Regions from separate parts of the Chelatococcus sp. XZ-Ab1 genome, predicted to be linked through region 1. Evidence: predicted binding sites of a transcription regulator. Region 1 holds the regulator's gene; the other holds the start of a gene.
The links. Region 1 encodes PhoB, which activates phosphate uptake and scavenging genes when phosphate is short. Its sites were predicted from a motif close to TGTCATNNANCTGTCAT; they were not measured.
Positions count from the first base shown of each region.

Region 1 (4,190 bases):
GGATGAGGAGGAGGCCCCGCTCGTCGCAGAATTTGCGCAGGCGGCGCAACGCCTCGGGCGCGACGGCGCGGATGCCGCCCTCGCCCTGGATCGGCTCGATGAGGATGGCGCCGGTCTGCGGGCCGACGACGGCCTCGAGCGCCTCCCAGTCGCCGAAGGCGACCTGGTCGAAGCCTTCGACCTTGGGGCCGAAGCCCTCGAGATATTTCTTCTGGCCGCCGGCGGCGATGGTCGCCAGCGTGCGGCCGTGGAAGGCGCCCTCGAAGGTGACGATGTGGAAGCGCTCGGGCTGGCCCTTGGACGAATGGTAGCGCCGGGCCATCTTGATGGCGCATTCCAGCGCCTCGGCGCCGGAATTGGTGAAGAAGACATTGTCGGCGAAAGTCGCATCGACCAGCCGCTGGGCGAGCCGCTCGCCCTCGGGGATGCGCACGAGGTTCGACGTGTGCCAGAGCTTGCCGGCCTGCGCGGTCAACGCCTCGACGAGATGCGGATGGCAATGGCCGAGGGCGTTGACAGCGATGCCGGCGCCGAAATCGAGGTATCGCTCGCCGCTTCGCGTCACGAGCCACGCGCCCTCGCCCTTCTCGAATTCGATGTCGGCCCGCGCATAGGTCTGCAGAAGCGGCGAAGTCACGTCTCTCGTCTCCGCGATGAGGCGCCGGCCTGCCGCCGGACGCCTCGGATTTTCCCGAAAATCAAAGTGCCGCCCGGGCAGGGGCGGCACCGTCCACAATTTTAGATGGGTCACAGGGACTGTCAATTCAATCGCATTGATACGATCGATCAGCCGGCGCCCGATTGCTGTCACGATCTTGGGGAAAACGCAGATCGGCCGGCGCGAAGCCTTGCTCGTGCCTTCCCTCATATTGTAGCTTCCGAGCCACAGACCACGACATATCGTGTGGCCAATTCCCTATCGGCGCTACCTGCAGCAGGATGCGACGAGGCGAGAGCCTCTTTCGCGCTCCCCTTGCGCGCGCCGGAACGAGCCGGGCGGAGAGAGCGATGAGCGATCAGAGCAATACCTGGAGCGACGAGCGGGTGGAGCTGCTGCGCAAGCTCTGGACCGAAGGCCTTAGCGCCAGCCAGATCGCCGCTGAGCTCGGCGGCGTGACGCGCAATGCCGTCATCGGCAAGGTGCATCGCCTCGGGCTTTCCGGCCGCGCCAAGTCGGCGGCACCGGCGGCCTCCCGGCCGCGGAAGGCCGCGCACACACGCAGCCCGAGCCATCCTATGACGCAGCCATCGGGCCAGACCGTCGTGCGCGGCAACACAGCCCTCGCCGCGGCGCCCGAGCTCGAGACCGAGGCGGTGCCGCAGGAACAGTTCCAGCCCCAGGACGAGGTGGTCGTGCCGCTGAGCGAGCGCGTGACCATCATGGAGCTGCGGGAAGCCATGTGCCGCTGGCCGATGGGTGACCCGACGACGCCGGACTTCCGCTTCTGCGGCGCGCGCTCCCTCCTCGGCATGCCCTATTGCGCGCACCATGCGCGCATCGCCTACCAGCCGGCGGCGGACCGTCGGCGCGAGAAGAAGGTGATGCGCTCCTGACCGGGGACAGAAGCGGCCAGCAAAGAGGCCGGAGCGGGCCGCTCCGGCCTCTTTGCTGGCCGCACCGGGGGATGGCGGCAGCATCGCGCTTCACTCCGCGTGCGAAAAGGTCTCGTCGAAGGAATAGCCGGCGCCGCGCACCGTGCGGATCGGGTCCGGCTTGCGGGCCCGGTTGATGGCTTTGCGCAGGCGTCCGACATGCACGTCCACCGTGCGCTCGTCGATATAGACGTCGTGGCCCCAGACGCCGTCGAGCAACTGCTCGCGCGTGAAGACACGGCCGGGGCTCTGCATCAGGAACTCGAGCAGCTTGAACTCGGTGGGGCCGAGGTGAAGCTCGCGGCCAGAACGGCGTACGCGCCGGGTCTCGCGGTCGAGCTCGATATCGCCGGCGGTGAGCACGGTGGCCACATGGCCCGGCTTGGCGCGGCGCAGCAGGGCACGCACGCGCGCCAGGAGCTCCGGTACGGAGAAGGGCTTGACGACGTAATCGTCCGCGCCGGTCGCGAGACCGCGCACGCGCTCGCCCTCCTCGCCCCGGGCGGTGAGCATGATGACGGGCAGCCGTTCCGTTTCCCGGCGGGCACGCAAGCGCCGGCATAGCTCGATGCCGGACAGTCCCGGCAGCATCCAGTCGAGCAGCACGAGGTCCGGGACCTGCTCGCGCAGGCGCACCTCGGCCTCGTCACCGCGCGCGACGGCATCGACGGTATAGCCTTCGGCCTCGAGGTTGTAGCGCAGGAGGAGTGTGAGCGGCTCTTCGTCTTCGACGATGAGGATACGGGGTCCCATCGGTCCTTCCGTGGTGGACGCTGGCGCGTGATCGACACTTACTGCCGGCCGGAGACCGGCACGGTGGTGAAGCTCGAGTCGTCGCTCTTCGGCCGTTCGGCGGCGAGCGGCTTTCCGGTGACAAGATAGTGGATGGTCTCGGCGATGTTGGTGGTGTGGTCGCCGATGCGCTCGATGTTCTTGGCGAGGAACAGGAGATGCGTGCAGAAGCTGATGTTGCGCGGGTCTTCCATCATGTAGGTCAGCAGTTCGCGGAAGATCGAGGTGTAGAGCGCGTCGATGCGATCGTCGCGCTGCCACACGTCGAGCGCGCGGGCCGTGTCCTTCTGCGCATAGGCGTCGAGCACATCCTTGAGCTGGGCCTGCACGAGGTCGCTCATGTGCTGCACGCCACCGACGATCTTCTGCGGCTGCATCTCGTTGCTGATGGCGACGACACGCTTGGCGGTGTTCTTGGCGAGGTCGCCGACGCGCTCGATATCGCCCGCCACGCGGATGGCGGAGACGATCTCGCGCAGGTCGACCGCCATCGGCTGGCGCTTGGCGATGGTGAGCACGGCGCGTTCCTCGACGTCGTGTTGCAGGGCATCGAGCCGCTCGTCAACGGCGATGACCGCCTGGGCGAGGGCTGCATCGCGCCGCACGAGGGCTATCGTCGCATCGCCCAGCATCTTCTCGGCGATGCCACCCATCTCGGCGATCTTGCTGCGCAGGGTATCGAGCTCGACGTCGTACGAGCTGACGATATGATCGGTCATCGTCGGCAATCCTTGTTGCTGCGGCAGCCTCAGCCGAAGCGCCCAGTGATGTAGTCTTGCGTCCGCTTGTCCTGCGGCGCCGTGAAGATCTGCTCCGTCGGCCCCTCTTCCACGAGCTTGCCGAGGTGGAAGAACGCCGTGCGCTGCGAGACGCGCGCCGCCTGCTGCATCGAGTGCGTGACGATGACGATGGTGTAGTTCTCGCGCAATTCGTCGATCAACTCCTCGATCTTTGCCGTGGCGATGGGATCAAGCGCCGAACACGGCTCGTCCATGAGGATGACCTCGGGATTGACGGCGATGGCACGGGCGATGCACAGGCGCTGCTGCTGGCCGCCGGAGAGGCCGGTGCCCGGCGAGGCGAGACGGTCCTTCACCTCCTCATAGAGACCGGCGCGCTTGAGGCTCATGGTGACGACCTCGTCGAGGTCGGCCTTGGAGCTCGTGAGCCCGTGGATGCGCGGCCCGTAGGCGACGTTCTCGTAGATCGACTTGGGGAAGGGGTTCGGCTTCTGGAACACCATGCCGACCTTCGCCCGCAACTGCACCGGGTCGAGATTCCGGTCATAGATGTCGCTGCCGTCGATCTCGATGCGGCCGCTGACGCGGCAGATCGGTATCGTGTCGTTCATCCGGTTGATGCAGCGTAGGAAGGTGGACTTGCCGCAGCCGGACGGGCCGATGAAGGCGGTGACCGCCTTCTCAGGAATGTCAATCGAGACATCGTGCAAGGCGTGCTTGTCGGCGTAATAGACGTTGACCTCGCGGGCCACGACCTTCGTCGCTGCCTCGTCCGCGACTTCGGCCACCGTGGCCTTCGCCAGCTCGATGTTCGGCATCGTCGTCATCATTGAGAACTCCCTTCGGCCCGCGACGCGGCTCACCAGCGGCGCTCGAAGCGGCGGCGCAGCAGGATGGCGAGACCGTTCATGATAAAGAGGAAAGCGAGCAGAACCAGGATGGCGGCGGCGGTCTTGGCCTGGAACAGCGGCTCCGGCAGGTCCGACCACAGGTAGATCTGTACGGGCAGCGCCGTCGCCGCATCGGTGATTGAGCCCGGTACGTCGACGATGAAGGCGACCATGC
Region 1 covers NZ_JARKII010000007.1:170,241-174,430, reverse strand. The annotation lists gene P2T65_RS12300 (aspartate aminotransferase family protein) at 1-637, opposite strand, end outside; gene P2T65_RS12295 (GcrA family cell cycle regulator) at 1,009-1,554, shown strand; gene phoB (phosphate regulon transcriptional regulator PhoB) at 1,645-2,346, opposite strand; gene phoU (phosphate signaling complex protein PhoU) at 2,385-3,104, opposite strand; gene pstB (phosphate ABC transporter ATP-binding protein PstB) at 3,134-3,943, opposite strand; gene pstA (phosphate ABC transporter permease PstA) at 3,985-4,190, opposite strand, start outside.

Region 2 (4,190 bases), on a different contig from region 1:
TGGCGGTGAAGCCGGAGGATGCGCGCAACGCCGGCATCGTGGACCTGGCGCTCGCGCCCCGGAACGCCGCCGGCGAAGTGGTCTTCTCGACAGACGTGCACATCCTGAAGCCGGCCGATCCCGCGCGCGGCAACGGCAAGCTCCTCTACGAAGTCACCAACCGCGGCCGCAAGCTCGGGCTCAGCCTGCTGAACGATGCCCCGATGGTGAATGACCCGGCCTCGGCCGCCGATGCCGGCAACGGCTTCCTCATGGACCAGGGCTACACGCTCGTCTGGAGCGGATGGCAGGGCGACCTCGCGACCGCCGGCGGGCTTCTGGGCCTCGACGTGCCGACCGTGCCCGGCGTGACGGGGGAGAGCCGCGAGGAATTCGTCTTCGACGACACCAAGGGCACAGAGGGACCGGCGGTTGCCGTCGATCTCTCCTACCCGGCGGCCGATCCTGATCCCGCAAAGGCGCGGCTGACCGTGCGAGCCCGGGAGGGCGATGCGCGCGAGACGCCGGCCGGCCTCTCCTTCACCTATCTGAGCCCGACCCGCATCGAGATTACGAAGGCGCCAGGCTTCGATGCGGGCGCCATCTACGAGTTCATCTACACGGCAAAGAACCCGAAGGTCATGGGCCTCGGCTTTGCCGCCGTGCGCGACCTCGTCTCCTTCCTGCGCTACGAGGGCGCGGCGCCGGACGGGAGCGCCAATCCTCTCGCCACGGACGGCGCGCCGGCCTTGAAGGCCGCCTATGCCATCGGCATCTCCCAGAGCGGCCGCTTCCTGCGCGATCTCCTCTACCAGGGGTTCAACGACGACGAGAGCGGGCGGCCCGTGTTCGACGGCCTGATGCCGCATATCGCCGGCGCGCGCAGAACCTTCACCAATGCGCGCTTCGCCCAGCCGGGCCGCTATTCGCGCGATCACGAGGACCATCTTTATCCGGGCGACGCCTTCCCGTTTTCCTATGCGACGAGCCTCGATCCGATCGGCGGCACCACGGACGGCATCCTGAAGCGCTGCGAGGCCGCCGGCTCCTGCCCCAAGGTGATCCAGACCGACACCGACACGGAGGCGGTGCAGGCGCGCCTGTCGCTCGTCGTCACCGACACGGCCGGCAAGCCCCTGGCGCTGCCGGAGAACGTGCGCGCCTATTACTTCGCCGGGCTGCCGCACTTCACGCCCTTCGGCGCCAAGTCCGCGCCGGTGGCGGCCTGCCAGCTGCCCTCGAACCCGCTGCATGCGGGCGCGCCCATGCGCGCGCTGCTCGTCGCGCTCGACGCCTGGGTAACCGAGGGCCGGGAGCCGCCGCCGAGCCGCTATCCGGGCCTGGAAGAAGGCACGCTCGTCGCGGCGCAGGAGGCCGGCTACGACAACATTCCCGGCCTGAAATTCGCGGGCGAGCACAACGAAAAGTCGCTCGTCGACCATACGCGCATGCCGCCCGTCGCAGGACCGGCCTATCCCGTCTTCCTGCCGCGCGTCGATGCCGACGGGCATGCGGTCGCGGGCATCCGCCTGCCGGTGATCGAGGCGCCGACGGCGACCTATCTCGGCTGGAACCTGCGCAAGGCGGGCTTCGCCGAGGGCGCCATCTGCGGCCTGACCGGCTCCGAAATCCCGCTCGCCCGCACCAGGGCGGCGCGGCAGGAGGCCGGCGACGGGCGCCTGTCGCTGGAGGAGCGCTATCCCGATCATGCCGCCTATGTGGCGGCGGTCTCCGCCGCGGCGCGCAAGCTCGTTGACGAGCGGCTGATGCTGCCGGCGGACGCGGACACCATCGTCCGTGCCGCGGAAGCCTCCGACGTCGCCCGCTGAGGCCGGATCAGCCGCCGTACTTCTCGAGGAAGGCCTCGACCGACAGCGCGCGGAAGTCGGGCAGGGCGGCGTGCAGGCGCTCATGGCTCCAGTCCCACCAGGCGAGCGCCATGAGCCGCTCGGCGACGGCGGCCGGGAAACGGGGCCTGATGGGCCTGGCCGGCACGCCCGCGACGATGGCGTAGGGCGCGAGGTCCTTCGTGACGACGGCGCCGGAGCCGACGACGGCGCCGGTGCCGATCGTCACCCCCGGCATCACCGTGACGCCGTGGCCGATCCACACGTCATGGCCGAGGGTGACGGGCTGGGCCCGGCGCCAGTCGAAGAACCCGCTCTCGTCCTCCTCTCCCTCGAAATAGGCCGAGGCGCGGTAGGTGAAGTGGGACTGACTCGCCCGCCACATGGGGTGGTTGCCCGGGTTGAGCCGCACCTGGGCGGCGATGGAGCAGAACTTGCCGATCGTGGTGTAGATGACGTCGCCGTCGTTCACAATGTAGCTGTAGTCGCCCATCGTCGTCTCGACGAGGCTCGTGCGCGCGCCGACTTCCGTGTAGCGGCCGAGCGTCGAGTGCAGCACGCTGGCGGTCGGGTGGATCGTCGGCGTTTCGCCGAGGCGCTTGCCCATCATTCGTCTCCCGGGAGGTGGCGCGCAGGTTTCGTGTGCCGATGTGACGCTGTTGTGACGGTATCAACAGTATTGAAAAGTTGTTATATGGCAAATTGATCAATTTATTGATTGTCATGATAGTGTCGTCTGCTCGATCTAGCTAACGCAGCAATCATGGAGGTTGCTGCATGCTGGTTCTCGAAGGCGTCAGCCGACGTTTCGGTGCGAAAGTGGCTGTCGACAAAGTCGAGCTGACCGTGGTTCCCGGCTCCTTCGTGGGCGTCATCGGCCGCTCCGGCGCCGGCAAGTCGACGCTGCTGCGCATGATCAACCGGCTGGTCGACCCGAGTGACGGGCGCATCCGCTGCGGCGATGTGGACGTGACGGGCCTCAGGGGCCGTGAGCTGCGCGACTGGCGGGCGCGCTGCGCCATGATCTTCCAGCAGTTCAACCTCGTCGGCCGGCTCGACGTGCTCACCAACGTGCTCATGGGCCGGCTCAATGCCGCGCCCTCGGCGAAATCCCTCGTGCGCCTGTGGGGGGTGGAGGACAAGGCGATCGCGCTCGCGGCGCTCGAGCAGTTCGACATCGCCGGGCTCGCGGCGCAGCGCGCGGATTCTCTGTCCGGCGGCCAGCAGCAGCGGGTGGCCATTGCCCGCGCGCTCGCGCAGTCGCCCGAGATCATCCTGGCCGACGAGCCGATCGCCTCGCTCGATCCGCGCAACACGCGCATCGTCATGGACGCGCTGCAGCGCATCAACCGCACCTACGGCATCACCGTCATCTGCAATCTGCATTCGCTCGAACTGGCGCGCGGCTACTGCGACCGTCTGGTCGGCATGGCGGCCGGCCGCGTCGTCTTCGACGGCCTGCCGGAAAGTCTGACCGACGACGTCGCGCGCGAGCTATACGGGCTCGAGGCCGCCGACGTCATCGGCGAGGGCGCCACATCCACGGCGGCATCCGGGTGGGGCGCCCATTCCCCTGTCTCGATCCCGGCCTGAGCGCCGCGACGAACAAGGGCGCGGTGATCCGCGCCTGATGTCAATCTTGAGGAGAGACCACGATGTTGAACCGCCGCGCCCTCATCGGTGCCGCCGCCGCGTCCTTCGCCTTCGCCGGCATGGCCCAGATTCCGGCCTTCGCTGGGGACTGGAAGGCGAAGTATCCCGAGCTCATCTTCGCCGTCATCCCGGCCGAGAACGCCTCGGGCGTGAACGAGCGCTACGACGACTTCGTCGCCTATCTGTCGAAGGAACTCGGCGTGCCGGTGAAGCTGCGCATCGCCAACGACTATGCGGCGGTGATCGAGGGCCAGAAGGCCGGCAACATCCACATCGCCTACTACGGCCCGGCCTCGCTCTCCCGCGCCGTCAAGGTGACGAACGGCGGCGTCGAGCCCTTCGTGACGACGATCAACTCCGACGGGACGGTCGGCTATTATTCCGTCGCTTATGTGAAGGCCGACAGCCCGTACCAGTCGATCGACGACCTCAAGGGCAAGAACCTCGGCCTCGTCGACCCCAACTCGACCTCGGGCAACAACGTGCCGCGCTTCGCCCTCGACAAGCAGGGCATCGATCCCGAGCAGTTCTTCGGGAAGGTCGTCTATGCCGGCAGCCATGAGAACGCCGTTACCGCGCTCGAGCAGGGCACGGTCGACGTCGCCTTCAACTGGTGGAACTCCGAGAACGACTCCAACCTGACGCGCATGGCCAACAAGGGCATGGCGAAGAAGGAGAACTTCCGGATCATCTACAAGTCGGACCTCATCC
Region 2 covers NZ_JARKII010000013.1:83,237-87,426, forward strand. The annotation lists gene P2T65_RS17945 (alpha/beta hydrolase domain-containing protein) at 1-1,808, shown strand, start outside; gene P2T65_RS17950 (DapH/DapD/GlmU-related protein) at 1,816-2,436, opposite strand; gene phnC (phosphonate ABC transporter ATP-binding protein) at 2,604-3,419, shown strand; gene phnD (phosphonate ABC transporter substrate-binding protein) at 3,482-4,190, shown strand, end outside.
Region 2: the regulator PhoB is predicted to act here: its motif matches at 2,546-2,562, upstream of phnC (phosphonate ABC transporter ATP-binding protein).